3 regions of the Bradyrhizobium sp. Rc2d genome follow, and region 3 is predicted to be linked to each of the others. Evidence: predicted binding sites of a transcription regulator. Region 3 holds the regulator's gene; each other region holds the start of a gene.

What was found. The regulator LexA, encoded in region 3, represses DNA repair genes until DNA is damaged. The targets are predictions, from matches to a motif close to TGTTCNNNNTGTGTTCNG.
Region 1: a site for LexA is predicted at 8,549-8,566, ahead of uvrA (excinuclease ABC subunit UvrA). Genes of this name have one in related genera too.
Region 2: a site for LexA is predicted at 8,090-8,107, ahead of BLV07_RS24660 (ImuA family protein). Genes of this name have one in related genera too.

The regions. Positions count from the first base shown of each region.
Region 1 is NZ_FNCU01000061.1:5,891-16,056, reverse strand. Features, by position in the region: gene BLV07_RS40530 (ABC transporter permease) at 1-876, shown strand, start outside; gene BLV07_RS40525 (ABC transporter ATP-binding protein) at 873-1,607, shown strand; gene BLV07_RS40520 (alpha/beta hydrolase) at 1,639-2,574, shown strand; gene gyrA (DNA gyrase subunit A) at 2,656-5,400, opposite strand; gene BLV07_RS40510 (single-stranded DNA-binding protein) at 5,757-6,251, opposite strand; gene BLV07_RS40505 (outer membrane protein) at 6,702-7,472, shown strand; gene BLV07_RS40500 (outer membrane protein) at 7,706-8,377, shown strand; gene uvrA (excinuclease ABC subunit UvrA) at 8,663-10,166, shown strand, end outside.
Region 2 is NZ_FNCU01000021.1:21,404-31,569, reverse strand. Features, by position in the region: gene BLV07_RS24685 (CoA transferase) at 1-735, opposite strand, end outside; gene BLV07_RS24680 (hypothetical protein) at 793-1,080, shown strand; partial or broken gene BLV07_RS24675 (SDR family NAD(P)-dependent oxidoreductase) at 1,279-2,050, shown strand; gene BLV07_RS24670 (error-prone DNA polymerase) at 2,233-5,751, opposite strand; gene BLV07_RS24665 (Y-family DNA polymerase) at 5,748-7,340, opposite strand; gene BLV07_RS24660 (ImuA family protein) at 7,237-8,025, opposite strand; gene BLV07_RS24655 (UdgX family uracil-DNA binding protein) at 8,191-9,585, shown strand; gene BLV07_RS24650 (inorganic phosphate transporter) at 9,684-10,166, shown strand, end outside.
Region 3 is NZ_FNCU01000008.1:89,536-99,701, reverse strand. Features, by position in the region: gene BLV07_RS13085 (ComEC/Rec2 family competence protein) at 1-696, shown strand, start outside; gene BLV07_RS13080 (hypothetical protein) at 836-1,270, opposite strand; gene lexA (transcriptional repressor LexA) at 1,849-2,550, opposite strand; gene BLV07_RS13065 (molybdopterin molybdotransferase MoeA) at 2,727-3,938, opposite strand; gene BLV07_RS13060 (hypothetical protein) at 4,161-4,367, opposite strand; gene BLV07_RS13055 (HAD family hydrolase) at 4,528-5,151, opposite strand; gene BLV07_RS13050 (alpha-hydroxy acid oxidase) at 5,166-6,299, opposite strand; gene BLV07_RS13045 (S41 family peptidase) at 6,619-7,956, shown strand; gene BLV07_RS13040 (bifunctional diguanylate cyclase/phosphodiesterase) at 8,128-10,166, opposite strand, start outside.

The DNA.
Region 1 (10,166 bases), on a different contig from region 3:
GGCGTCGCCTCCGTGGTCCCGCTGGTCATCGGCTTCTCGGACTGGCGCCTCGAGAGCGGCGAGATGACACCCATCTTTGTTGTCGGCGCCGATTTGCGTGATGGAAGCCTGAGGCCATGGAACGTGGTCGAGGGTGACGTTCGCGCGCTGTCGCAAAATGGAGCCGTGGTCGTCGACCGCACCTACTACGATCGCCTCGGCGTCTCAAAAATCGGATCAACGGCCGAGATCCGCGGCCGCCGCGTGAAGGTCGTGGCCTTGACCGACGGCATCCGCTCATTCACCACGACGCCCTATGTCTTCGTCGACCTGAAAAACGCTCGCACCTACACCGGAGCCTTTCCCGATCGCGCCAGCAACCTCCTGGTTCGCCTCAAGCCCGACGCCGACCGCGACACGGTTCTTAAGGCCGTTCGAGTTCAGGTTGGTGAACACGAGGTGCTTACGACGGATGAATTCCGCAGCCGTAGCCGCTCGTTCTGGCTGTTCGGGACCGGCGCCGGCGCTGCGCTGTTTGCCGGCGCATTGCTGGGAGTAATCGTCGGCACCGTCATCGTCGCGCAAACACTCTATTCGAGCACCAAGGATCACCTCAGTGAATTCGCCACCCTGCGGGCAATGGGTTCGTCGAATGCATATATTTACAGGGTCATCATCTATCAGGCGCTCATCAACGCGATCATCGGCTTCATCATTGCGACTGCGATCGGCGCTGTCGTTGTGGAGATGACTGCCAAGAGCGCGTTGCCCATCGTCATCACGCCGTGGCTAATTGCAGCCCTGTTCGTGCTGACGGTCGTGATGTGCGTAGCGTCGGCGATCGGCGCAATCGTGCGTGTAGTGCGGATCGATCCAGCAACGGTATTCATGCGATGAACGAAATCATCATTGAGGCCACCGCGATCAAGAAAACGCTTGGGCGTGGCGCTGGCGAGGTGAAGGCGCTGCGCGGGATCGACCTCACGCTGCGACGCGGCGAGTTCACACTGCTGATGGGACCGTCGGGCAGCGGCAAGACGACGCTGCTGCTCGTGCTCGGATGCATGCTGGCACCAAGTTCGGGCGCGCTCACCGTGTGCGGCACGCCCACGTCGGGCGTCGACAAGGAGGGACTGGCCAGAATCAGGCGCGACCATATCGGCTTTGTGTTCCAGTCCTATCATCTGTTTCCGACGCTCACCGCTGCACAGAACGTGCAACTCGCCCTCGACATCCGTCATGAGAGTGGACGCAAGGCCAGGAAACTGGCGCGGGAAGCACTGAACCTGGTTGGTCTGGAGCAGAAGGCCGATACCTTGCCGGGCGAGCTCAGCGGCGGTGAGCAGCAGAGGGTCGCGATCGCGCGAGCCTTTGTCGCCAATCCCTCGGTCATTCTCGCCGACGAGCCAACTGCCGCGCTCGACGGCAATAACGGGCGAAGCATCATGCGGATTCTCGCCGATGCAGCCCATCAGCGCGAGCGCGCCGTGCTCGTCGTGACGCATGATCCGCGGGTCATTCCCTTTGCGGATCGCATCGTCGAGATCGAGGATGGCCTGCTGGTCGACACCGGATCCGGCGAACCCGAGCGGCTGCACCTGCCAAAGGCGGCCGCATTCAGGCCGTAAGACCCAAGCGAATGAAGCAAGAGGACGCACCATGAGCTTGCGCGCGGAAATGCTGCGTCTCGGCATCCGCATGTTCCTGAAACGGCACCGTCATCCATTCGATGTCGGGACGTGGCGGGCCAACATGCATCGCATGGAGCGATGGGTGCCTCGTCCGCCACGCAGCACAAAGACAAGCGTCGTGCAGGCCAGTCACCTCAGACTACACCGGATCGCCACCCCGGCGTCGCACCCGGGACGCAACGTGCTATATCTTCATGGCGGCGCCTATGTCTCGGGCGCGCCGATCTACTACCGGCATTTCACCTGGCGCATCGCCAATGTGACCAAATCGACGGTCTGGGCCCTTGAATATCGCCTCGCACCCGAACATCCGTTTCCGGCCGCACTGGACGACGCCGTGGCGGGTTTTCTCTGGCTCGCCGGCGAGACGGGCGATCCAGGCGAACTCTTCGTGATGGGTGATTCAGTCGGTGGAGGATTGGCCCTGTGCCTTCTCATGAGGCTGCGTGACGAACGCAAGCCGCTTCCTGCCGCCGCCGTTGCCATGTCGCCCTGGACCGATCTCGCGCTCACCGCGCCCTCGTTGATCGAGAATGCCGCATCAGATCCGATGTTGAACGTGCACGATGTTCCGGAATTCGTGCGTTGCTATCTGGCAGGCGCCGACCCGTATAACCCCCATGCCTCGCCGCTCTATGGCGATGCGTTCGGCCTTCCCCCGGTGTTGATCCATGTCGGCAGCGACGAGATCCTGCGGGATGACGCGGTCCGCATGGCCGACAAGCTGAAACAAGGTAATCCGCGGAGCCGCCTGGAGGTCTGGCCGCGCATGCCGCACGTCTTCCAGCTCTTCGTTCCGGTGCTGCCGGAAGCCCATGCGGCCATCGCTCAGATCGGAGAATTCATCTCCAACCTGCGTTGCGATACAGCTTCGTCGGCGCCCGGGCCAGCCGAAGCGCGATGAGATCAGGATGAATCGTCATCGCGCTTACTGTTTGAGCATGATCTTTTCGGAAAACCGCTGCGCGCTTTTCCGGATCATGCGCTAGGCTCCACCGCCGTTGCCGTTCTCTCCATTCCCGCTCTCGGCCTCTTCCGTGATGTGCTCGACCGAGACGACGTGCTCGTCCTCGGCCGTGTCGAACACGATCACGCCCTGCGTCGAGCGGCCGGCGATGCGGATGCCTTCGACCGGGCAGCGGATCAGCTGGCCCTTGTCGGTGACCAGCATGATCTGGTCGGCATCTTCCACCGGGAATGAGGCCACGAGGTTGCCGTTGCGGTTGTTGACGCTCATGGCGACGATCCCTTTGCCGCCGCGGCCCGTGGTGCGGTACTCGTAGGACGAGGTGCGCTTGCCGTAGCCGTTGACCGACACGGTGAGCACGACCTGCTCCTGCGCCGACATCTCGGCGTAACGCTCCTGGGCCAGCTGGAAGCTGCCGGAGGCCTCCTCGGCCTCGCCGTCCACGGCGGTCTCCTCAGTCGCAGCTTCGCCGGCGACCGCACGGCGCATCTTCAGATAGGCCGAGCGCTCGTCCGAGGTGGTCTCGACATGGCGCAGGATCGCCAGCGAAATCACCTTGTCGCCCTCGCCAAGCGCGATGCCGCGCACGCCCATCGAGGTGCGCCCGGTGAACACGCGCACGTCGGTGACGGGGAAGCGAATGCACTGGCCGCCGGCCGCGGTCAGCAACACGTCGTCGCGCTCGGTGCAGATCTGCACGTCGACGATCGCCTCGTTGTCGTCGAGCTTCATCGCGATGATGCCGGAACGGCGGACGTCGACGAAGTCGGACAGCTTGTTGCGCCGCACGTTACCGCCTGTGGTGGCGAACATCACGTCGAGGTTGGCCCAGGTCGATTCATCCTCGGGCAGCGGCATGATGGTGGTGATGCGCTCGCCCTGCTCCAGCGGCAGGATGTTGATCAGCGCCTTGCCGCGCGCGTTCGGCGCGGCCATCGGCAGGCGCCAGACCTTTTCCTTATAGACCTGACCGCGCGAGGAGAAGAACAGCACCGGCGTGTGCGTGGAGGCCACGAACAGGCGGCTGACGAAATCCTCGTCACGGGTCTGCATGCCGGCGCGGCCCTTGCCGCCGCGGCGCTGCGCCCGGTAGGCCGACAGCGGCACGCGCTTGACGTAGCCGGCGTGCGAGACGGTGACGACCATGTCCTCGCGCTGGATCAGGTCCTCGTCCTCGACCTCGCCTTCCTGCTCCATGATCACGGTGCGGCGCGGCGTGGCGAACTCGGCCTTCACCTCGGCAAGCTCGGTCTTGATGATCTCGAGAATGCGGGCGCGCGAGCGCAGGATCTCGAGATAGTCGCCGATCTCGCCGGCGAGTTTTGACAGCTCGTCGCCGATCTCGTCGCGGCCGAGCGCAGTGAGACGTGCCAGGCGCAGTTCCAGGATGGCCTTGGCCTGATCCAGTGACAGGCGGATGGTGCCGTCCGCGTTGATGCGGTGGCGCGGATCGTCGATCAACGTGATGATGTCCTCGACGTCGCGCGCCGGCCAGTCGCGCGTCATCAGGGTGTCGCGCGCAGCCGCCGGCGTCGGCGAGGTGCGGATCACCTTGATGATCTCGTCGATGTTGGCGACCGCGATGGCGAGGCCGACCTGCTCATGCGCGCGCTCGCGCGCCTTGCGCAGCTTGTACTTGGTCCGGCGCGTGACGACCTGCTCGCGGAAGCCGACGAAGATCGTCAGCATATCCTTCAGGTTCATCGTCTGCGGACGGCCGGAATCGAGCGCGACGGCGTTGACGCCGAAACTCGTCTGCAGCGGCGTGAACTTGTAGAGCTGATTCAGCACCACGTCGGGCACGGCATCGCGCTTGAGCTCGACGACGACGCGATAGCCCTCGCGGTCGGACTCGTCGCGCAGATCGGAGATGCCCTCGATCTTCTTTTCCTTGTAGAGCTCGGCGATGCGCTCGACCATCGTCGCCTTGTTCACCTGATACGGTATCTCGGTGATGACGATCGCCTCGCGCTCCTTGCGGATCGTCTCGAACGTGACCTTGCCGCGCATCACGATGGAGCCGCGGCCGAGATGGTAGGCGCTGCGGATGCCCTGGCGGCCCAAGATGATGCCGCCGGTCGGGAAATCCGGGCCCGGGATGATGTTGTTGAGCTCGTCGATGGTCAGCGACGGATTGTCGATCAACGCCAGGCAGGCATCGATGACCTCGCCCAGATTGTGCGGCGGGATGTTGGTGGCCATGCCGACCGCGATGCCGCCGGCGCCGTTGACCAGCAGGTTCGGGAACCGCGCCGGCAGGACCACCGGCTCCTTGGTCGAGCCGTCGTAATTGTCCTGGAAGTCGACGGTCTCGTTGTCGATGTCGTCGAGCAGCTTCAGTGCGATCTTGGTCAGGCGCGACTCGGTGTAGCGCATCGCCGCCGGCGGATCGCCGTCGACCGAGCCGAAATTGCCCTGCCCGTCCACCAGCAGTTCGCGCATCGAGAACGGCTGCGCCATGCGCACCAGCGCGTCGTAGATCGCCTGGTCGCCATGCGGATGGTATTGGCCCATGACGTCGCCGACGATACCGGCCGACTTCTTGTGCTTCTTGTCCGGCGTATAGCCTTCCTCGTTCATCGAGAACAGGATGCGGCGATGCACCGGCTTCAGGCCGTCGCGCGCATCGGGCAGCGCGCGCGACACGATCACGCTCATGGCGTAATCGAGATAGGACTTCTTCATCTCGTCGAGGATGGAGACGGGGCGAATGTCCGAGGGTTGCGCCGGCTGGTCGCCGGGCTTGTTGTCGTCGTCAGCCAAGGGGAAATCCGGTGAGGTTTATCTGGGAATCATATAGCGCATCAGGGGCCGGATAACCACCCTCGCGAAGGCCCTGGCAAGCGATTTTTCCGCCTATTTTTCCAATAACTTAAGCCCTTCCGAGCACTGCTTCCGAGAGGCCCGGAATCCCCCTCCAAGATGACTTCACGCGCCTGGAAAACCGCGCAGCGAGCGGGCCCTGTCAGACGGTTTGCCCATGGGCAGCCCGAGCTCACGTCGAACATGAAGCGGGCCCGGAAAATCCGAGCCTGCCCCGCCGATTAGTAGAAATTGCTGACACGACACGCCCGGCGCAACCCGATCGGTAATGCGCCTTGGCCGCGCGATCCGTGCTCTCAGAACGGGATATCGTCATCCATGTCGCTGTTGCGACCGCCGCCGGCGGCAACAGGACGGCGCGGTGCGCTGCTGACGGGACCGGAGGAGCCGAAATCGCCGCCCGGCTCATCGCCGAAGCTGCCGCCTCCTCCGCCGCCGCCGCGGCCGTCGAGCATCGTCAGCGTCGAGTTGAAGCCCTGGAGCACGACCTCGGTCGAGTACTTCTCGACGCCGCTCTGATCGGTCCATTTGCGAGTCTGGAGCGCGCCCTCGATGTAAACCTTGGCGCCCTTCTTCAGGTACTGCTCGGCGACCTTGCATAGCCCTTCATTGAAGATCACGACGCGATGCCACTCGGTCTTTTCCTTGCGTTCACCGGTATTCTTGTCGCGCCAGGTATCCGAGGTGGCGATGCTCAAATTCGCGATCGGCCGCCCGTCCTGGGTGCGGCGGATCTCGGGATCCTTGCCGAGATTTCCAACCAGAATGACCTTGTTGACGCTTCCCGCCATCGCCGCTCTCCACTCCAATGCCACTGAATTTCAAAGGCGAAAGTCCGCTCTTCGCGTTCCTCCGCCGCCCCGTTGAGGCGACCCTATACGCTTGCGGACGCCGCTCAGCCCATCACCCCCAAGGTTATCCCCATATATAGCATTGCCATCCGCTCCGTTCCAGATTTGTTCCTTGTGGCGATCGGGCGAACGTCGGCTCAGTCCGGCTACGATTGGCGATGAAAAAGGCAGGCTTCCGGATGGAACTTTTTGGGTTCCCGAGAAACGGTAAAAACTACTTAACATTCATCAAGTTGCACTTGGTTCAATCGGTTTGCGAGTGTGGCATTTCGGAGACGGACTTTGCCCACCCCTTAGGCTACGGTTGAGTCGGACTTAGTTCATATGGGCGTCGCGCCTGATCAACCGCTTCGGGGACTTCGAGAGGCGGACGAAACTGGGGAGACTGCAATGAATAAGCTTCTGTTTGGTGCAATCGGTGTAATCGCGTTGGGCCTGTCGGCTCCTGCAAGTGCGGCGGATCTCGCTGCGCGCCCCTACACCAAAGCTCCGCCGCCGATGGTCGCCGCCATCTACGACTGGAGCGGCTTCTACATCGGTATCAACGGCGGCGGCGGCACCAGCCACAAGTGCTGGGACTTCGTGACGCCTGTGACCGGCACTCTGGTCGGCGAAGGCTGCCACAACGCGACCGGCGGTACGGTCGGTGGCCAGGTTGGCTATCGCTGGCAGTCGGCCAATTGGGTGTTCGGCATCGAAGGTCAGGGCAACTGGGCTGACTTTTCCGGCGACAACATCAGCGGCCTGACCGGCCTACGCGATCGCTCGAAGATCGACTCATTCGGTTTGATCACCGGCCAGGTCGGCTACGCCTGGAACAACGTGCTGCTCTACGTGAAGGGTGGCGGCGCCGTCGTCGGTGATCGCTATCGGACCTTCGATGTGGCGACAGGCCTCGAGTTCGACCGCGCCAACGAGACCCGTTGGGGCGGCACGGTGGGTGCGGGCATCGAGTTCGGATTCGCGCCGAACTGGTCGGTCGGCTTCGAATACGATCATATCTTCCTCGGCAACCGCACGATCAACTTCACCGGGTCTGGCAATTTTGTCACTGCCCCGCTCGGTGTCGTCACACGCTCCGAGCGCATCAGCCAGGATGTCGATATCGGCTTGATCCGCGTGAACTACCGTTGGGGCGGTCCGCTCATCGCAAAATACTGATATCTACCTGATATCACTGAGAGATTGAAGGCCGGCCTCGCGCCGGCCTTTTGCTTGCTTGCTCTTCGGAACAATAGGTTGGCACTTGCCACGTTTTGGGGGCTGTTGTGGCTTTTCGGAGACACAACTTGCGGCTTTAGTGGTGTAAGCACGGCATTAGTTGGGCCGTTGAGTCCGCTGCCCTTCCGGCATGGAAGGCAACAACAGAAACTGGGACTGGGATTAGATTGAAGATGAAGAAGGTTTTGTTGGCTTCGGCCTGTTTGTTCGCTCTCGCTGCTCCGGCTTCGGCCGCTGATCTCGCAGCCCGCCCCTACACCAAGGCGCCGATCGCTCCGGTTGCTGTCTACAACTGGACCGGCTTCTATCTCGGTGTCGTCGGCGGCGGCGCTTGGGAAGCTACTTCGACCGACCCGAAGATGCAGGGTGGCTTCGTCGGCGGCACCGCCGGCTACAACTGGCAGACCGGCAACGTCGTGTTCGGCATCGAGGCGGATGGCGCCTGGGCTGATGTCAACGCTTCGGCGACCGCGCTTGGCATCACCGTGGCTTCCAAGACCGATGCGCTCGGCACCGTGCGTGGCCGTATCGGCTGGGCCGTCAATAACTTCCTGTTCTACGGGACCGGTGGTTACGCCTGGATCGACAACAAGATCACCCTCAGCGCGCTGGGCGTGAGCGTCTCCGACAGCAAGTGGCACTCCGGCTGGACCGTCGGTGCGGGCGTCGAAGCGTTCTTCGCTCCGCAGTGGTCGGTCAAGGGCGAGTACCTCTATCGCAGCCTCGGCAGCGAGAACTACTTCTCCAACCTCGGCACTCCGCTGGCGTCCGGCACGATCAACTTCCACACCGTGCAGGTTGGCGTGAACTATCACTTCGGCGGCCCGGTCGTTGCCAAGTACTGATCTGAAGTACTGATCTTCGCGACCGACGTCACATCGTCACGAAAGGCCGGCCTCGCGCCGGCCTTTTTGTTTTGAGGGCCCTTTCCGCAGTTCCGCCGCTCCTGCTGCCAGATGCCGCCAGCGCGCCAACAATCCGTTGACGATTCGCAAAGGCCACTGGAAATCCGCGCCCGTTCTTCCTACGTTCGCTGCCATACCCATCGGCGCCGATCCCGGTTCCGGGCGAAGCGCGCCTTTTGCATTGGCGCGATCGCGCGTCTTTGGGATTCCTTGAGGACCACCGGGATGGACGAAGTGATCAAGGCCAAGCGCCAACAACAGAACGCGGGCTCAAGCCTGCGCGCAATTACGATCCGTGGCGCGCGCGAGCACAACCTCAAGAACATCGACGTCGAGATTCCCCGCGACAAGCTGGTGGTGTTCACGGGCCTGTCAGGCTCGGGCAAATCCTCACTCGCCTTCGACACCATCTACGCCGAGGGCCAGCGCCGCTACGTCGAATCGCTGTCGGCCTATGCGCGCCAATTCCTGGAGATGATGCAGAAGCCCGACGTCGATCAGATCGACGGGCTATCGCCGGCCATCTCGATCGAGCAGAAGACGACCTCGAAGAACCCGCGCTCCACCGTCGGCACCGTCACCGAGATCTACGACTATATGCGCCTGCTCTGGGCGCGCGTCGGCGTACCCTATTCACCGGCCACGGGCCTGCCGATCGAGAGCCAGACGGTCTCGCAGATGGTCGACCGCGTGCTGGCGCTGCCGGAAGGCACCCGCCTCTATCTGCTCGCCCCGGTCGTGCGCGGCCGCAAGGGCGAGTACCGCAAAGAGCTCGCCGAATGGCTCAAGAAGGGCTTTCAGCGCGTCAAGATCGACGGCACCTTCTACGAGCTGGCGGAGACGCCGACGCTCGACAAGAAATTCCCGCACGATATCGACGTCGTGGTCGACCGCATCGTGGTGCGCCCCGACATTGGCCAGCGCCTTGCGGAGAGCTTTGAGACCGCGCTGAAGCTCGCCGAAGGCCTTGCTGTCGTCGAGTTCGCCGATGCGCCGGCAGCTGCGCCTGCGGAAGAGAAAGAGAAAAAGAAGACCGCGAAAATCCACGACAAGAGCGGGCCCGAGCGCATCCTGTTCTCGGAAAAGTTCGCCTGCCCGGTCTCCGGCTTCACCATCCCCGAGATCGAGCCCAGACTGTTTTCGTTCAACAATCCCTACGGTGCCTGTCCCGCCTGCGGCGGCCTCGGCGTCGAGCAGCATGTCGACGAGGATCTCGTCATCCCCGACAAGGAGCTGTCCTTGCGCAAGGGCGCGATCGCGCCCTGGGCCAAATCGTCGTCGCCCTATTACGAGCAGACGCTGACCGCGCTCGGCAAGCACTACAAGTTCACGCTCGACACCAAGTGGAAGGACCTCGCCAAGAAGACCAAGGACGCGATCCTCTACGGCTCCGGCGAGGACGAGATCAAGTTCTCCTACCAGGACGGCGTGCGCTCCTACGACACCAAGAAGCCGTTCGAGGGCGTCATCACCAACATCAACCGCCGCTACCGCGAGACCGAGAGCGAATGGGCGCGCGAGGAGCTGGCGAAATATTTCCACGACGTACCCTGCGAGGGCTGCCGCGGGTTTCGGCTCAAGCCCGAGGCGCTTTGCGTCAAGATCGGCGGCAAGCATATCGGCGAGATCTCGGAGCTGTCGGTCAAGAAGGCGGGCGAGTGGTTTGAGACCGTGCCTGATGCGCTCAACGCGCAGCAGAACGAGATCGCCGGCCGCATCCTGAAAGAAA
Region 2 (10,166 bases), on a different contig from region 3:
TAATTCAGGCCCCGAGACGAGCAGCACGTCCGCACCGTGCGCAGCGAGCGTGCGGCCCGCGACAGGGCCTGCGATCACGCGGGAGAGATCGAGCACGCGGAGACCCGCGAGCGGACGATCGCTGTTCGACAATCCTTGGGGCCACGGTTTCGCCGGGGCCTCGCCGATCTTCTCGATCGAGACCAGCTGCAGTTCGGCGAGCGCACGCGCCTGCGGCAGCGCCGACCATTCGTCGTAGCTGCGCATCAGGGCGACGACGCCGCCCGCAGCGTAAGCCGCAGTCTCGAAATCCTCGCCTTTCCATTGCATCAGCGCCGCCTGCACCTTCTCGCGCTCGGGCACGCAGCCGAGCACCTTGCAGACAGCGTCGCGGTGATGCGGGAAATTGGTGTGGCAGCGGACGAAGCGGCCATCGCCGGTTCTGTAGACGCCGGCGATGGCGTCCCAGGCCGGGGGCGGCGGCTTGTCGTCGACGCGCAAATAGCGCTCGGATCGGCATTCGACGACCGCATGACGCATGTCGACGCAGACGTCCTGCACCTCGCCGCTGCGCAGTCGCCAGATTTCGGCGGCGGCGAGGCCGGCAGCAGCGATCGTCGTCTGGCCGGCGACGGCGACGCGAAACGAGGATGGGATCTGCGGCTCCTCGCCCGTCAGCTGCACGCGGCCGAGCGCAGCCGGATCGCCGCCGGCGGAGGTCCAGATGCACTTGAGAATGTCGGCGGAGCTTTGCATGGCCGCTTCTCTCCCTTTAGTTTTCGCGACCATCCCACGTTCAGAGAAAGGATTGCAATGGCCGCCATCGATCCCCTCACCGCGGGCGCCGTGTTCGTCGCAACGGCGGCCACCGACGCGGTCTATGTGATGTTCACCTCGGCCGTGGTCGCGCGCAAGCGCGTACCGGCCGCGACGTGGAGCGCGATCTGGTACCTGCTCTCCTCCTACGCCGTGATCAGCTACACCGAGAACGCCTTCTATGTCGCCTTCGCCGCGATCGGCTCCTGGGCCGGCGCCTACGTCTCGCTGACCTTCCTGCATCGCCCGCCCGGCGGCCCGCCGGTAGGGGCGGCGCCGGAGTGAGAGGCGCTCTTGGCCATCTCGCACGGTGTCATCATCCGCGAAGGCGGATGATCCAGTATTCCAGAGACGCTGGTGATAGAACCGAGACGTCGCGGCGTACTGGATACCCCGCCTGCGCGGGGTATGACACCGAGAACGAATTCGACATCCTCGCTCAAACAACTAAGCTCCGCACGATCAACAAAAAGGAGCCAAACAATGGATCTCGGTCTCAAAGGCAAGAACGCCATCGTGCTCGGCGGCACGCGCGGCATCGGGCGGGCGATTGCGGCGACACTCGCCGGTGAAGGCGCCAATGTCGCGGTATGCGCGCGCAACGCCGATCAGGTTGCGGCCACCGTCACTGAACTGAAGGCAAGCGGTGTCAGCGCCATCGGCGGCCCCCGTCGACGTCACCGACGGCGCGGCGCTGAAAGCCTGGATCGAGAATGTCGCAAAAGAACTCGGCGGCATCGATTTGCTGTTCTCCAATGCCGGCGCGATGGCGCAGGGCCAGGATGCCGCGTCCTGGGAGCAGAATTTTCGGCTCGACGTGCTCGGCGCCGTGCATGCATTCGATGCCGCGCGGCCATTCCTCGAAGCCAGCGGCGAGAGAAGCGGCGATGCGGCCTTCATCATCATCTCCTCGATCTCGGCCGCACAGGCTGACCTCGCCAGCTCCTACGGCCCGATCAAGGCGGCGCTGATCCACATGGCCAAGGGACTGGCGCGGCAATATGCGAAGAAGAAGATCCGCGTCAACGTGGTGTCGCCCGGCACCGTCTATTTCAAGGGCGGCGTCTGGAACATGATCGAGCAGAACATGCCCGAGCGCTACAAGGATGCGATGAGCCGCAATCCGACCGGCCGCATGGCCACGCCGCAGGAAATCGCGAGCGCGGCGGTGTTCTTGGCGAGCCCGGTGTCATCGTTCACGACCGGGTCCAATCTCGTCGTGGACGGCGCGATTTCGAACCGGGTGAATTTTTAGGGGCGACAAGGTTCGTAACCGCCCCGTCATCCTGAGGTGCGAAGCTTGCGATGCAAAGCATCGCAGGCTGAGCCTCGAAGGATGAACGGCCACGATGCAGCCGGGCCGTCGCCCTTCGAGGGCCGCTGAAGAAGCGGCCGCCTCAGGGTGACGGTGAGAGATTGCGCGAGCTGAACAAAACCTCAATGAAAATCCCGCGACGGCGGCAGGATGCGGACGTTGCGGGGATGGCGGATTTTTTGCGCGGGGGTATCGGCGTGAGCGCGGGGGTCGTCGTTGAGCGGTTCGACCACGGTGGCGCCTGATGGCACCGGATGCTTGCGGCTTAGAGCGTCGTTGGCCAATCCGATCAGATCGTGCGAGCGATCGATCATGCGCTGGGCGATGAGATGCGTCACCTTCTCGGGGCTGCTCTGGATATAGCCTTCGACCAGGATGAGGCGCGCGCCCATCACCTCCTTGCGGTACTGCTCCAGGATCTTGGGCCACACCACAACATTGGCGATGCCGGTTTCGTCCTCGAGCGTCATGAACACGACGCCGCTGGCGCTGCCCGGCCGCTGCCGCACCAGCACCACGCCGGCGCAGCGGACGCGGCGCCGCTCGTTCTCATGGCTGACATCCTTGCAGGCGATGACGCGCTCACGCGAGAACATCTCGCGGAGGAACTCCATCGGATGTCCCTTCAGCGACAGGCGGATGGTCTGATAGTCGGCGACCACCTGCTCGGCGCGCGGCATCACCGGCAATGGTTTTGCGTGCTCGTCCGGCTGCTCGCGCGCGGTGGCCGCCTCGAACAGTGGCAGCGGCACGTCGTCAGGCAGCCGCCGCACCTGCCATAGCGCCTCGCGACGGTCGAGCCCGAGCGAGCGGAACGCGTCGGCATCCGCCAGCAGGATCAGCGCGCGCTTGGGCAGGCCGGTGTCGCGCGCAAAATCTTCCAGCGAGGTGAAGGGACGGCGGTTGCGGGCGGCAACGATGCGGTCGGCCCAGTCCTGGGCTCTCTCCGTATTGTTCTGAGCTACCTCTCCTTCATCATTCCGGCGCGCGCCACTTGGCGCGAGCCCGGAATCCATTCCTCCTCCAGGCGTACGCGGCCCTATGGATTCCGGGTTCGCGCTTCCGCCTTCGCTCTCAGAGCTTCGGCGGACAAGCCGCGCGCCCCGGAATGACAGCTGGGAGCGTTTCAAGCGCTCCTCATCCTCGTCCAGCCAGTGGAAGCCATCGATCTGGCGGAAACCGAGGCGCACGGCGCAATATTTGTCTTTCCCCTGCTCCAGCGTGTTCTGCGCAAAGCTGTAGGACACGTCGATGTCGCGCACCTCGACGCCGTTCTTGCGGGCATCGCCGACGATCTGTGCCGGGGCATAAAAGCCCATCGGCTGCGAGTTCAAGAGGCCGCAGCAGAAGGCGTCGGGATGGTAATGCTTCAGCCATGAAGAGATATAGACGAGCTGCGCGAAGCTCGCGGCGTGGCTCTCGGGGAAACCGTAGGAGCCAAAGCCCTTGATCTGGTCGAAGCAGCTTCTGGCGAAGTCGGCATCGTAGCCGCGCGCGACCATGTTGCCGATCAGCTTGTCCTCATATTTGCCGATGGTGCCGACATTGCGGAAGGTCGCCATCGAGCGGCGCAGGCCATTGGCCTCCTCGGAGGTGAATTTTGCCGCCTCGATCGCGATCCGCATCGCCTGCTCCTGGAACAGAGGCACGCCCTTGGTCTTGTGCAGCACCTTGTAGAGCTCGTCCGCGGGACCATGCTCGGGCGACGGCGAGGGATAACGCACCTCCTCCTGACCGTTCCGCCGCCGTAAGTAAGGATGCACCATATCGCCCTGGATCGGCCCCGGACGTACGATCGCGACTTCGATGACGAGATCGTAGAACGTCCGCGGCTTCAGGCGCGGCAGCATGTTCATCTGCGCGCGGCTCTCGACCTGGAACACGCCGAGCGATTCCCCGTCGCAAAGCATGTCATAGACTTTGGGATCGTCCTGCGGAACGCTCGCCAGCACCCAGCGCTCGCCCTTGTGCTCCGCGATCAAATCGAAACATTTGCGGATGCAGGTCAGCATGCCCAGCGCCAGCACGTCGACCTTCATCATGCTGAGCGCATCGACGTCATCCTTGTCCCATTCGATGAAAGTACGATCGTCCATCGCGGCGTTGCCGATCGGCACATAGGTGTCGAGCCGGTCCTGCGTCAGCACATAGCCGCCGACATGCTGGGAGAGGTGGCGCGGGAATTCGATCAGCTCGGTTGCGAGCTCGACCGCGAGGTTGATCATGGGATTGTTGGGATCGAGCCCGGCCTGCCTGACCTGCATGTCGTTGAGGCCCTTGCCCCAGCTTCCCCAGACGGTATCGGCGAGCGCGGCAGTGACGTCCTCGGTCAGGCCCAGCGCCTTGCCGACGTCGCGGATGGCGCTGCGCGGGCGGTAATGGATGACGGTAGCGATGATCGCGGCGCGGTGGCGGCCGTAGCGGCGATAGACATATTGCATCACCTCCTCGCGCCGCGAATGCTCGAAATCGACGTCGATGTCAGGCGGCTCCAGCCGCTCCTTGGAGATGAAGCGCTCGAACAACAGATCGACCTTGGTCGGATCGACCGAGGTGATGCCGAGCACGTAACACACGGCCGAGTTCGCCGCCGATCCCCGCCCCTGGCACAGGATATTCTGGCTGCGCGCGTAGCGCACGATGTCGTGCACGGTGAGAAAGTAATGCGCGTATTTCAGCTCGGCGATCAGCGCGAGCTCCTTGTTCAGGGTCGCGCGCAACTTGTCGTCGATCTTGCCGCCGAAATATTTGTCGACACCCGCCCAGGTCAGGTCCTCCAGATGCCCTTGCGCGGTCTTGCCCGGCGGCACCGGCTCGTCCGGATATTGGTATTTGAGCTGATCGAGCGAGAAGTCGATTGCGTCTGCGAAGCGCATGGTCTCCGTGATCGCCTCGGGGAAATCGCGGAACAGCCGCGACATCTCCCTGGGCGCCTTCAAGAACCGCTCGGCATTGGCTTCCAGCTTCCGTCCGACCGACTCGATCGTGGTCTTTTCCCGGATGCAGGTTAGCACGTCCTGCAAGGGACGGCGCGCCGGATGATGATAGAGCACCTCGTTGGTCGCGAGCAGCGGCACTCGTGCTTCTGCCGCGAGATCATCGAGCCGCGCCAGCCGGCGCCGGTCGTCGCCACGATAGATCAGGCTCGCCGCCAGCCACACGCCCTCGGCGCGGCTGTCCTTGAGTTTCGCAAGAACATCCAGCGCCTGCGCGGGTTCGAAACGATGCGGCAGCGTCAGGACCAGGAGCTGACCTTGCGAAAACGCGAGGAGATCGGCGAAGGTGAGACGGCATTCCCCCTTCTCGATCCGCGTGATGTCGTCGCCGCGCTTGCCCTTGGTGAGAAGCTGGCACAGCCGGCCATAGGCCGCGCGGTCGCGCGGATAGACCAGAATATCCGGCGTGTCGTCGACGAAGACGATGCGCGCGCCGATCAGGAGTTTCGGCTTGTGCAGCACCTCGGCATTGTCGAGCTCCTTGTAGGCGCGCACCACGCCGGCCAGCGTGTTGTGATCGGCGATGCCGATCGCGGGGATGCCGAGGATGCTGGCCTGATGCACATAGGCGCGCGGATCCGAGCCGCCGCGCAGGAAGGAAAAATTGGTGGTGATGCCAATCTCGGCATAGGCAGGCGTGTTCATGCGAAGAGACCGTGCACATACCAGCTGGGAGGAACGGGCTTGCCGTCGTGATCGAAGCACTCCCCCTCATAAAGACCGTCGCGAAAGATCCAGAAGCGCAGGCCTTCGGCATCCTCGATGCGGAAATAGTCCCGCGTGAGCTGCTTGCCGTCCTGCCGCCACCATTCCATGGCGATGCGCTCGGGTCCCTCCACTCGCACCACCGCATGCAGCGCGCGGCGCCAGGTGAACTGATGTGGCGGACCGTCCGGCACGGTCGCGAACGGCACCTTGATCGGCTCCGGCTTGTCGAACAGCCGCAAGGGGCGCAGCGGCGGCTCGCTCTCGGCACGTGCCGGCCATTCGGCCTGCATGGCAGCGGCGAGATGATGCTGCGCCGGCGCGGCCAGCACCGCGCATTCAGGGATATGGGTATCCTGCGGCAGGTGCACGACGACCCGCTTGCCGCCGATGCGCGCGGCAATGCGGTCGATCAGCGCGGCGAGATCGTCATTGTCGTGGACATGAGCGTCGAGATCGCGCTGCTCCTGCACCACGATCTCGGTGCGGCTCGCCGACAGCCGCACCATGTCGAAGCCGAAGCCGGGATCGAGCGGATCGGCGAGTGCGTCGAGGCGCTCGCGAAACAGGCGGTCAATGACCGCGCTTCGCGTCACCGGATGTCCGGTCTCGACCGTGATCGCGCGCACCACGCCGTCGGTGCGGAAGAAGGCGGCCTCCAGGCGCCGCGCGCCCTTGCCTTGCTTCTCCATGGACGCGATCAACGTGTCGGCGAGGCGCGACAGCGTCATCGCGATCATGGTGTCGGTCGCGATCGGCTCGGCAAAGCGCTTTTCCACGATGTAGTCGGGCAGCGGCTTGCGCGGGTTGATCGGCGCATCGCCCTGCCCCAGCGCATGCGCCAGCAGCGTGGAGAACCGCGCGCCGAACCGCGCCGTGATCTCGCTCGGCGTGCGCGCGGCGACATCGCCGATGGTCTTCAGCCCGGCACGGCGCAGGCCGGTGGTGATGGTCTCGCCTGCGCCGAGCGCGGATATCGGCAACCGGCTGATCACCTCCGCCTCCTCGCCATCGGCCACGATGGTGCCCGTGGCCTGCCGCGTCAGCGTGCGCGCGCAGACCGAGGTGCCGGCGATCGCCGCGCTGACGGCAAACCCCTGCCGGGCCAATGCGCGGACCAACGTCCGCAACAACGCGGCCTCACCACCGAACAGATGCGCGCAGCCGGTGATGTCGAGGAACAGCCCGTGCGGCGGATCGAGCGCCACCAGCGGCGTGAAGCGGTCGCACCAGTCCGCGACATCGCTGAGCGTCTTCGCATCGGCCACGACATCGGCGTCGAACACACGCAAGTCCGGACACATCGCCCGCGCGTTCGCCAGCGGCTGACCGATATACAGGCCGAGGCGCTCGGCGGCCTCGTCCAGCGCATGAATCACCAGCGCATTGTTGTCCTTGATGACGACGATGCTTGGATCATTGCTTTTATGCAGTCCGACGTTGCCAAAGAACCGCTGAATCCGATCGATTGGCAGGCGCGGCAGCCACAGGCTGAGGACACGTCGACGGCTCACTGAACTGGCACTCATCACATTTCCATTCCATGATCCACCGGCCACATGGGCCATGACGATTGCGCAAGAGCTCGGCATCGAAGCGCGGCACGCCCCAGGCACTCCACACCGGGCCCGGCGGTGAATGCGCCGCGCGCAGCATCCATCGTGTTTCCGCGGTCGAGGGCATCGGTTGCGCGGCCATGCGCAGCAAGAGCCCGGTGACGCCGGAAGATTGCGCGGCCAGCGTCAGCTTGCGGCTCGCCACGAGATCGAACTGCCTGATCTCGCCCCAGAGCTCGAGCACCACGGCCCCCAGCGCATCGCAGGCGAGCGCGTCGGCTGAGGTGCGCAGTGCGCTCTCGACATCGGCGGCGCGCACCATCACCACGCGACGCGGGTCGAGGCCGAGTTCGGCAAGCCCGCTCATCGACAGCGCGCCGGTTTCGAGCTCCGAAAAATCCTGCCGCACCCACAATAGCGGCTTGCGTGCCGTCACGCGGCCCGCAAGCCCCATGACGAAGCCCGTCGCGGCCGTTCCCTGCCGCCCCTCACAAAACACCTCGTGGATCGCCGCGCGCGCGAGCCCGCCCTTCAGCGCGCTGTCAGCCTCGCTGTGGCCGAGCGCGACGCGATCGCGATGATGCACGACCTCCGCCGTCTCGATGCGCTCGATTTGGCTGCGCAAGGTCGCAAGCGCGCTAATGCGTGCGCCGCTCATGCTCGCCGCTCCTTCAGAGATTGATGCCGTGGTCCTCAAAAGAAGAACCAACGGCTGGCTCATTTGTTCATGATATGTTCTAATATAAAGCTAACGGCGCCCCGCGAGTCAATCGAATTGGCGCTAAGTCGGATTCATGAGCAGAATCAAGAGGATTCAAGTGCCATGTACCTCATCACTCTCGACAGCCAGACCGATTTCGAGAGCTGGCGCAAAACCGCCCGCGCGCTCGCACTGCATCAGATCGCGCCGGCCGAAGTGACCTGGAGCGTGCAGGGCCGCGCGAAAGAGGCGGTGCCGGCCGGTCTATGCGAAGCGCCAGGCCTTCCGCCGATCGAAACCGACGGCACCTTCAGCGTGCCGGCCAATTTCATCGAGCTCGCCCGCATCGCGGCCCTGCACCGCGACGGTGAACGCTTTGCACTGCTCTATCGCCTGCTGTGGCGGTTGCGGACCGACCACGATCTGCTCGAGACCAGAGCCGATCCGGACGTCGCGCAGGCGACAGCGATGGCCGTCAGCGTGCATCGCGACATGCAGCGGATGCGCGATGTCATTCGCTTCCGCGAAATCGGACGCGAGCACAACGCACATTACGCGGCCTGGTTCGTGCCGGAGCATCACATCGTCGAATTCACCGCCCCCTTCTTCGCGCGCCGCTACGCCGACATGCCCTGGTCGATCCTCACGCCCGACATTTGCGCCCATTGGGATGGCCACGCGATCTCATTCACCCCGGGCATCAGCCAGACGGAGATGCCCGCCCCCAACCGGTTGGAGGAAACCTGGCGCCGCCACTTTCCAGACCACCCGATCACGCCGGAAGCGCCGAAGAAGAGTCACAGGAACCTGTCGAAAGCCTCGATACTTGAACCGCTGCTCGCCGATGCCGAACGCTGGACCGGCGGGTGGATCACCCCGCGGCCGGAGGCTCCGATGAAACGCAAGCTAGCTGCCGACGATCTCGACGCGCTCCGCGAGGAGGCCGCGCATTGCCGCGCCTGCCACCTCTACAAGGACGCAACCCAGACCGTGTTCGGCGAAGGCCCGAAGTCCGCCAACATCATGCTGGTCGGCGAGCAGCCCGGCGACAAGGAAGACCTCGCCGGCCATCCCTTCGTCGGCCCGGCCGGCCAGATGCTCGACCGCGCGCTGGAGGAGGCCGGCGTCGATCGCAAGAAGGTCTATGTCACCAACGCGGTCAAACACTTCAAATTCGTGCCACGCGGAAAGGTCCGCCTGCACCAGAAGCCGAATACGCCGGAGATCCGGGCGTGCCGGCAATGGTATGAGCGGGAAGTTTCGGCAATCCAACCCGATCTCATCGTGGCGATGGGCGCCACTGCCGCGCAAAGCGTGTTCGGCAAGATCACGCCCATTGGCAAAAACCGAGGCCGGCTCATCGACCTACCCGACGGGCGCAAGGCTTTGGTGACGGTGCATCCGTCTTATCTGCTGCGGCTGCCCGATCCGGAAACCAAGGTGCTGGAATATCAGCGCTTTGTCGACGATTTGAAGATCGCGGCCGGCTTGCAGAAGAAGGCTGCACGGGCTGCCTAATACTGGCAGCAAAAACGGCCTTCACGCCTTAGTTGTCATCCGGCCTTCAAATCCATCGCGGACAATACCCTTACTTGAAAGTTAAGGGGCGTCCAGACATGACCGATGTTGCATTTGACCGCGCGGTAACAGATCCCGCGCCCGTCCAGCCGGCCTCGCGGCCAAATCTCGACAAGGGCTTCAATCCGCTGACGTTGATCCTGTTCTTCGGCATCCTCGCCGCCGGCCTGCTGTTCGTCGCCTACAGCATCTATGTCGACATCAACGCGACCGGCACGCGGGTGACGACCTACCTGCCCTACATCCTCCTGTTCGTCGCGCTCCTGATCGCGCTCGGCTTCGAATTCGTCAACGGCTTCCACGATACCGCCAATGCGGTGGCGACCGTGATCTACACCCATTCGCTGCCGGCCGAAGTCGCGGTGATGTGGTCGGGCTTCTTCAACTTCCTCGGCGTGCTCTTGTCCTCCGGCGCGGTCGCGTTCGGCATCGTCTCGCTGCTGCCGGTCGAGCTGATCCTCCAGGTCGGCTCCAGCGCCGGCTTCGCCATGGTGTTCGCGCTGCTGATCGCCGCGATCCTG
Region 3 (10,166 bases):
GCACTGCCGGGCGCAATCGGCCGCATCCCCGCCTTCGGCATCGCGCCGCTGATCGCGGCAAGCCTCGGGATCATCGTGATGGGCCTGTTGCGCACACCCTTGCGCTGGTCTGGTGCGCTGATGTTGTTGGCTTCCATTGCCTGGGGGCTGTCGGTGCGGCAGCCCGACATCCTGATTGCCGGAGGCGGCGCGAGCGTCGCGGTGCGGGGCAGGGACGGGCACTTGCATGTGATCCGGGCGAGCAAGGACGGCTTTCTGCTTAGGGAGTGGTTAGCTGCCGACGCCGATCCGCGCGACGCCGGGAGTAGCTCGCTGGCCGATGGCGTGTCGTGTGACGATGCGGGCTGCGTGACGCCGCTCGCCGACGGGCGGCTGGTTGCGCTTTCCTTGCGGATCGACGCGCTGGCTGATGATTGCAGCCGCGCCGCGCTGGTGGTGACGCGGCGCCCCGCGCCGCCGGATTGTGCGGCGATGATGGTCGGTCGGCAGCGTCTCACCAGCCAAGGCGCGCTGGCGTTGACGCAGCGTGGTGACGGTTTTGCAGTTCAATCTGTGAGAGCGAGAGGCTCAAGCCGCCCTTGGCTCCCGGCCGGCGCCGGCGAGGGTGATTTCGACGGGAGCCTCGCGCCGAAGGCGGCTACGGCCCGCAACCGGGACGCGACTCCGGCGGAGACCGACTTGCAGGCCGACGATTAAGGCCAGACGATTAAGAACAAATGCGAGGACTTGGTCCGGGTCCAACCGGACTTCCGCAGAACATAAATCATACCATCTCGCCGGCCTCGGCCGGCGATGGCATTTTCAATCCTGGCCCGACCTGGTGGCCAGGGACGGCTCAGCCGATCGGCAGACGCGTGATCGTCGGCCGGCTGTCGGCATCGACCAGCGGCTTGTGCTCGCGCTCGCCGACCGGCTGCGTCACCGGCAGTTGCAGCACGGTTGCGCGCTGGCCTTCGACGAGCTGCGTCACCAGCACGTATTTGCCGTCGGGGAATTCGATCGCGTCATGATGGCGATCGGGAATGTGCGGATCGATCTTGCCGAACTTGCCGACGCGGGAGTTGATCGTGCGCGTCCAGATCCAACGATTGTCGTAACGGACGTTGTCGGCGAAGGCGAGCTCCGTTCCCGGCAGCAGGCAGACGGCCACGGTCGGGTCGGCCGCGGAAGCAAAACCGCGCGTCGAGGTGCCGCGGAACGTTGTCGACACGATCGTCTCGCCGACTTCGGCGGGGCGCGATGCAACGGCATGCAGACTGTAGTCACACATCGGGTGCTCCTATTCGAAGATAGCAACCCGCGCCTCTTTCGGAGGCGCAAGCCTCTATCAGAGTGGAAGCACGTAACGTTCTGCTTGGTTGTGGGCGAATCTGCGGCTGGCGTCAGCAGGATGCGATCACATTATCTTTCCCGAATCCGATAGGAACAAAGTTCGCTTTAGTGCATTTGGCGGATGCGAGCGTCAGCGGCCTGCGGGCGCCGACCATCCGGAATATGGCCAACTCGGCTGTGGCTGTCGCGCGACGGCATTTCGGGCGCTACGGAATTGCTCGGTCGTTGTTGCGTGCGCCGACTTGCGGGGATGGTGCTGCGATTGTGCTGCGAATGCTTGCGCTGCCGATGCAGCGATCAGCATACTGGCGAACGCGCTCAAAACGATCCTGCGCATCGTTGTCTCCTCGATCTCTTGAGCCGCAAAGCGATGAGTGCTTCGGGCGGCATGTTGAGGACATAGCGCTGGGAGAGGGGCCAGATAATCTGCCCAAGATCAGAAAGACTATTCAGCTGGAGCGGACAATCCGTCCGCTCCAATCGGAATCATTGGTATCGAATGACCGCTGGGTCGTCTCAGTACTTGCGGTACAGTCCGATCAGCTTGCCCTGAATCTTCACCCGGTTCGGCGGCAGGATGCGCACCTCGTAGGCGGCGTTGGCGGGTTCGAGCGCGATCGAGGCGCCGCGGCGGCGGAAGCGCTTGAGCGTCGCTTCCTCGTCGTCGATCAGCGCCACCACGATGTCGCCGGTATCGGCGCTCTCGTTGCGCTGGATCAGCGCCATGTCGCCGTCGAGGATGCCGGCCTCGACCATCGAATCGCCGCGCACTTCGAGCGCATAGTGTTCGCCCGAGCCGAGCATGTCGGGCGGCACGCTGATGGTGTGACTGCGGGTCTGCAACGCTTCGATCGGCGTACCGGCTGCGATGCGACCCATCACGGGCACCGCAACGGGACGCTCGCCCTCGTCGGCGGGCGGACTGGAGCTCGCGCGCACCTTGCCGAGATTGCCCTCGATGACGCTTGGCGTGAAGCCGCGGCGGTTGCCGGCGGCGGCCTGGAGCTCAGGCAGCTTGATCACCTCGATGGCGCGAGCGCGGTTGGGCAGGCGGCGGATGAAGCCGCGCTCCTCCAGCGCGGTGATCAGGCGATGGATGCCCGATTTCGAGCGCAGGTCGAGCGCATCCTTCATCTCGTCGAAGGAGGGCGGCACGCCGCTTTCCTTCAGACGTTCGCTGATGAACCGCAGAAGCTCGTATTGTTTGCGCGTTAACATCTCGACCAAAGTCCCCCGGTTGATGTCGTTCGATTCCGAGACGCTGAATTGGAGCGGCGAACCGCTACATCCTCGAAACAAATCATGAACGGACACTATATGTTCGATATGTGTTCCGCAACTGCTTAATTTACCGTGAACGCGACAAAGTTCGCGGAACACGTGTGGTGGTGCGCTCAGACGGGCAGGCGCAGCACCTCGCAAGGCGAGCCGGCTCCGGCTTTCGGCGCGAACGGTGCGCGCACGAGAAGTGCCTGCGCCGCAGCGAGATTCGCAAGCAGCGAGGAATCCTGGTGATCGACGGGAACGGCCACCAGCGTGCCGTCGTCGCGCTGTTCCAGACGTGCACGAAGATAATCCGCGCGCATATCGTTTGCGCCCACATCGCGGCCGAGCACGGCGCGCTCATGGCGGTGATGAATCACGGACCGGCCCGACAAGGCGCGAATCAGCGGCACCATGAACAGGAAGGCGCACACATAGGACGACACGGGATTACCCGGCAGGCCGATCACGCGCATCGCACCGAGCCGCCCATGCATCATTGGCTTGCCCGGGCGCATCGCAATCTTCCAGAACGCCATCGAGACACCTTCGTCCCTCAGCGCCTGCTGGACCAGATCGTGGTCGCCGACCGATGCACCGCCGGTCGTGACCAGGATGTCGGCGCCGCTCTCGCGGGCGCGGCGGATGCCGGCGGTGGTGGCCTCCAGCGTGTCGGCGGCAATGCCGAGGTCGCTGGTGTCGGCCCCCTCGCTGCGGGCGAGCGCGTGCAGGGCATAGCCGTTGGAATAGACGATCTGGCCGCGGCCGGGCGTGGTGCCCGGCATCACCAGTTCGTCGCCGGTGGCGAGGATCGCGACCTTCGGGCGGCGGCAGATGGCAAGCTGGGGGTGGTTCATGGCGGCGGCGAGCGCGAGGTCGCGCTCGGTGAGACGGGTTCCCTTGCGCAGGAGCGTGTCGCCTTCGGAGAAGTCGACGCCTGCGGGGCGGATGTGCCGACCGGGAATCGCGGCTTCCTTGATGGTGATGCGCTTGCCGTCGGCGACCGTATCCTCCTGGATCACGACCGCGTCGGCACCGTTGGGAACGACGCCGCCGGTGAAGATCCGCACGGCTTCGCCGGCGCCGACTGTTCCCACGAACGGACGACCCGCCGCTACCTCGCCAATCACCGTCAGCTGGGAATCGATCGGCCCCGCGTCGGCCGCGCGCACGGCATAACCGTCCATCGCGGACATTGCTTCCGGCGGCTGCGTGCGCAGCGCCGCCACGTCGCGGGCGAGCACACGGTGGAAGGCTGCGTCGAGAGCAACCATTTCCTCGGCCAGAGGCTCCGCGCCGGCAAGCACGGCGGCAAGCGCATCGGAAACCGGCATGAGAGCCACGGCGAAAACTCCTGCTCGCGGACGAATTGGCAGGAAGCCTTCTAGCCGAGCGCGAGCGCAGAGGCAAAAGAGCAGCCGAGCGGGATGATCATCCCGACCACGCATTCGCAGGCAACGAAGGCGGCGTCAGGCCCGGCGCGACATGATCTCCAGGACGAGGCAGATTGGTACCAGAGTGGCCATGGCTAGGACGAGAATGACCAGAGCCACGGCCAGCATCGATCAACTCTGCGTCTGTTCGCCCGGACTGACGCCAGGCGTCACGTCCGGAGCTTTGGGGCCCTGATCCTTATCCGGCAGCGGATCGGCCTGTGATTTCAGGTCGGCGGCCTTGCTGATGAGCTTGGCGGAGAGGCGCGAATCCGAGGTGGTTCTGGCGAATTCGAGCAGCAGAGAAGCTTGCTTTGTGAGGTAGGCTTTGCCCAGCACGAGAATTAGTCCGATGTAGAAGTCCCAACGGATTCATAGAGTCCGGAGGAAGTATTTCCGTTCCCGGAACTTTGTACAAAAATGCACAAAGTGATTTGGTTCCGCATCCCAAGCAGATTTGGTCCTCGGAACCCAACCAGATCCGGCCGGGGCGTCGGCGTCAAATTCCTAACGCTCGCAAGGCGTTGCCGACATCACTGGGCGAGGTGACATGCACCGCCGTCAATCCGCGCGCCCGCGCCCCTTCGACGTTCTCGGCAAGGTCGTCGAAGAACACGATTCGGCTGGCCGGCACGCCGATCGCCCTCACGACATGGTCGAACGCCTCCGGATCCGGTTTGCGCAGGCCGATGCTGGACGACAAATAGAGCTCGCGGAAATGCCCGAGCAGGTCCGCATATTCCTTCGAGAAATAGTCGACATGCGGCCGGTTGGTGTTGGAGAAGACATAGAGCGGCATCTGCTTTGCAGCGCGCGGCAAGAGCTCGGCGATGTCAGGCATCTCGCCGGCGAAGATCGCGTTCCATCCCTCCAGAAACTGCGCATCGGAAATGCCGATCCCGAGCGATGAACGCAGCGATTGGAAATAGTCCTCGTCGCTGATCTTGCCGACCTCGTGCAGCCGGTAGGCCTCGTCACGCACATAGCGCGCGACGATGGCCTCGGGCTGGCAGCCGGCATGTCCCGCCCAGCAGGCGATCGCCTTGGAGAAGTCGATGTCGAGCACCACGCGTCCGAGATCGAACAGGAGCGCATCGGCGCTGCCGGGAGAGAGCGAGGTCATCGTGTCCTTTCACTTCAGTATCGATAGGGGTCGTGGTCGAACAGCGGGAACGCGCTGAACACGCTCGGCGCATTCGTTGCGGTCGCCTGATGCAGGCAGGACTTGTCGACCTCGGCGAACGAGGTGGCACCCAAGAGGCCGAGGCAGCGCAGCACTTCATCCTCCAGCAGTTCCAGCATTCGCATCACGCCGGCTTCGCCGGCCGCCGCCAGCGCCCAGCATTGCAGCCGGCCAATGCCGACGATGTCGGCGCCCGCCGCGATCGCCTTGACGATGTCGGTGCCGCGGCAGAAGCCGCCATCGACCATGATCTTGGCGCGACCCTTCACGGCCTCGACGATTTCAGGCAGCACATGCATGGCGCCGCGGCCGTGATCGAGCTGACGGCCGCCATGGTTGGAGACGTAGATCCACTCGACACCATGATCGATCGCGATCTGTGCGTCCTCGGCGGTGGCAATGCCCTTCAGGATCAGCGGGATCCTGAATTTGTCCTTGATCATCTTCACGGTCCGCCATTCCAGACCCTTCTGGTAGTCACCGCCGGTCGCGCGCAGGCGGCTTTCGCGAACGTAGCGCTTGGCGATGTCACGTTCGCGACGGCTGTAATGGGCGGTGTCGACGGTCAGGCAGAATGCGGCATAGCCGTTCTTCTCGGAACGGCTGACGACATCGGCGACGAAGGCATCGTCGCCGCGGACATAGAGCTGATAGAGCCGCAGCGCGTCGGGCGCGGCCTCGGCAGTCTTTTCCAGGCCGGGCTCGGACACCGAGCTCAACATGTGCGCCGCACCGAAGGTGCCGGCGGCGCGCGCCACGCTTGCCGCACCATCGGGATCGAAGATTTCGAGCGCACCAACCGGGGCGAGCACCACCGGCAGCCGCATCCTGCGGCCGAGTTGCTCGACCGAGCCGTCGACTTTGCGAACATCGCGCAGCACGCGGGGGCGGAAGGCGATCTCGTCCAGCGCCATCCGGTTCCGGCGCATCGTGGTCTCGGTCTCGGCAGCGCCGACGATGTAGTCCCAGGCATTCTGGTTGAGGTTGGCGCGCGCTTTCCGGATGAATTCGTGCAGGTTCTGGAACGGCTCGTTGCTGGCGCCGAGTTCGACGTTCCTTTCCGGCCGGATGCGGGGCGCGTCGTTCATTGTTGTCCTCCCGAGAATTTGAAGTCTTATCGCCATCGCGTATCGCGTCCGGCCCTGCAAAACCATCCTAAAATCGCATAGCTGCGAAGCGTGGGCGGCCGACCGATGTCCGCTTTGCGCAAAGTGGTTTCGGAACGTTGCCAAAAGTTTAAGCCGCGGCGAAGGGATTTCTGCGGCGTACCGCCGGCACGGCAGGCCGGCCTTGAAGAAACCAGAATGGTGTTGTGAGACGTGACTTGGATCGCCATTTGCATGGCGGCTTCCAAGCCCGAGAGACAAGCCCCTCAAGAGAACCGCTAAGCAAAAGGCCAGTCAATCCATGCGGAAAAACCTGCTGTTCCCCCTGGGCGCGCTCACGGGAGCGTGTCTGACCCTTCTGGTAGCCAGTCCCCACGGCGGCGTGTGGGCGGCACGGGCGGCGGCGAGCGCGGATGATGCCTATTCCCAGCTCAACTTGTTTGGCGCAGTGTTCGAGCGGGTCAAGGCGAACTATGTCGAGAAGCCCGACAATGCCAAGCTGATCGAAGGCGCGGTCACGGGCATGGTGACCTCGCTCGACCCGCATTCGCGCTACATGAACGCCAAGGCCTGGACCGAGATGCAGGAGACCACCTCCGGCGAGTTCGGCGGGCTCGGCATCGAGGTCACGATGGAGGATGGTCTCGTCAAGGTCGTCTCGCCGATCGACGATACGCCGGCGTCGAAGGCTGGCATCATGTCCGGCGACCTCATCAGCAAGATCGACGGCGAGGCCGTGCAGGGCATGACGCTCGAGCAGGCTGTCAACAAGATGAAGGGCCCGGTCGACACCAAGACCAAGCTCACCATCGTGCGCAAGGGGGCCGACGCGCCGCTCGACGTCGCGATCACCCGCGAGATCATCCATGTGCGCCCGGTGCGCTTCCACGTCGAGAACGGCGACATCGGCTATATCCGCATCACCTCGTTCAACGAGCAGACCACCGACGGCCTGAAGAAGGCTATTGCATCGATTTCCAAGCAGGTCCCGTCGGAGAAGCTCGCAGGCTATGTGATGGACCTGCGCAACAATCCAGGCGGTCTGCTCGACCAGGCCGTCTCGGTGTCGAGCGCATTCCTTCAGCGCGGCGAGGTCGTTTCGACCCGCGGGCGCAATCCGGAAGAGACCCAGCGCTTCACGGCGCATGGCGGCGATCTCACCAAGGGCAAGCCGCTGGTGATTCTGGTCAATGGCGGCTCGGCTTCGGCTTCCGAGATCGTGGCCGGCGCACTGCATGACCACAAGCGTGCGACGATCATCGGAACGCGCTCGTTCGGCAAGGGCTCGGTGCAGACAATCATTCCGCTCGGCGCCGGCAACGGTGCGCTGGCGCTGACCACGGCGCGCTACTACACGCCGTCGGGCCGCTCGATTCAGGCCCAGGGCATCGCGCCCGACATCGAGATCCTGCAGGATGTGCCGCCCGAGCTGAAGGGCCGGATGGACACCATGGCGGAATCCCAGATGCGCGGGCATCTGCAGGCCGCCGACGGCACCGAGCAGACCGGATCACAATCCTACGTCCCGCCGGAAGAGAAGGACGACAAAGCCCTGCATACGGCTTTCGACTTCTTGCACGGCGTCACCGCGAATGCGGTTGCCGCGAAGCCCGGGTCAAAGGCGGCGGTGCCGAACTAATTCTTGCGACGTCTGGAATCGCCCGGGAGCGGATGACCGCTCCCGGGCGATTTCGTTTGGGGGCCGTCTCAGCTCGGGTTCATGGCGGCAAACGTTGCTTCGTAGCGGCTGTCGCGCTCCACCAGCACTTCATCGCGGGGATGGGAGGGATCAGGCCGTTCGGCCGAAGATCTAGCCGGCCTCGCGGCGGCGGATTTCCTCGCCACCGCGCTGGGCGAGACGGCTGCGATGCAGCGCGAACAGCTCCAGCATCTTGTCGGCGGGCTTCGCGGCGCTGAACAGATAGCCCTGCATCTCGGAACATCCAAGCGCGCGAAGCAGGCGCTGCTGCTCTTCGGTCTCGACGCCCTCGGCCGTGGTGGTCATGCGGCGGGCGGCCGCGAGGTTGACGACGGCCTGGACGATGCTGGCGGAGCCGTCGGGGCCGGCGATGTCGTCGACGAAGCAGCGGTCGATCTTGATCTTGTCGAAGGGGAAGCGGTGCAGATAGCTCAGCGACGAGTAGCCGGTGCCGAAATCATCCAGCGCGATGCGCACGCCGATGGCGCGAAGCTGGTGCAGGATCGCGAGCGCTGCGTCGTCGTCGCGGATCAGGACGGCCTCGGTGATCTCTAGCTCGAGCCGGCTCGCCGGTAAATTGGAGGCGGCGAGGGCGGCCATGATCTTCAGTGCCAGCGTGCCGCTCTTGAACTGCACCGGCGAGACGTTGACGGCGAGGCGAATGTCGTCGGGCCAGTTTGCTGCATCCCTGCAGGCAGTCGCCAGCACCCATTCGCCGATCTCGTTGATCAGGCCGGTATCTTCGGCGATCGGGATGAATTCGGCCGGTGAGACCATGCCGCGCTCGGGATGGCGCCAGCGTACCAGCGCCTCGCATCCGGTGATGCGGTCGTCCTTCAGGCCGAGGCAGGGCTGGTAATAGACCTCGAGGCCGCCATGAGCGATGGCGTGGCGCAGGTCGATCTCGAGCTGCCGCCGCTCGCGGACCTTGGCGTCCATCTCGTGCTCGAAGAAGCGATAGGTGCGGCGGCCGGCGGCTTTGGCCGCATACATCGCCATATCGGCATTCTTCAGGATCTGGTCCAGCGCGGTCCCGTGTCTCGGCGCAAGGGCGATGCCTATGCTGGCGTCCGTGGTGAGATGATGGCCCATGCAGTCGAACGGCATGCGAATGGTCTCGAACACCCGCGCGACGAGCTCGTTGACCTCCTCCGGCGATGTTACTGCGCTCTGTACGATCGCGAATTCATCGCCGCCGAGCCGTGCCACGAAATCCATCGGACCTGCGCAGCGGCGAAGGCTCTGTGCGACCGATTTCAACAGCTCGTCGCCGACGAGATGACCGAGTGCGTCGTTGACGCCCTTGAACTCGTCGATGTCGATGTAGTGCACCGCGATCTCTTCGCCGTCGGCGATGGTACCCAACTCTTCGCGCAGATGCTCGTGGAACATGGCGCGGTTGGGCAGGTCGGTCAGCGCGTCGTAATGGGCGAGGTGGGTGATGCGTTCCTCGGTCCGCCGGCGCTCGGTGATGTCCTCATGCGTCGCGACCCAGCCGCCGTCCGCGAGCGGTTCGTTGACGATCTGGATCGAGCGGCCGTCGGAGGTGTCGACCACCATGGAGTTGCGCAGGTGGATGTCGCGCAGCACGCGCGCAACGTAGTCGTCGACATTGCCGGTGAAGGAGCCCGTCGCTTTGCGATGGGCGATGATGTCGTGGAAGCTGGAACCGGGCTTCACGGTCTCGGCCGACAGCCCGTACATCTCGATGTAGCGCTGGTTGCAGATCACGAGCCGCCGCTCGGCATCGAACAGCAGGAGGCCCTGCGTCATGTTGTTGACGGCGCGGTCGAGCCGCTGCTTTTCCAGCGTCAGCCGTTCCCGCGAGAGGCGGTGCTGCTCCAGCAGCTTGCGCACGACCGCGATCAGCACGCCCGCGATGGCGAGTGCGGAAGAGGCGGCGACCGAGATCAGGATGCCGATCTGCTCGCGCCAGTCCGCCAGGGCCGCCGCGCGCGTCATGGTGGCCATGATCAGGATCGGAAAGTGGGGCAGGGCGCGCGAGGAGATCAGCCGGTCGTCGCCATCGATAGGGCTCACGAAGCGGCCGGCGAAGTGATCGAGCCCGAAAACCCTCTGATGCGAGAACGGGCCGGTCTTGAAATTCCGCCCCATCAATTCGCTGGAAAGGGGATAGCGGGCCAGCAGCG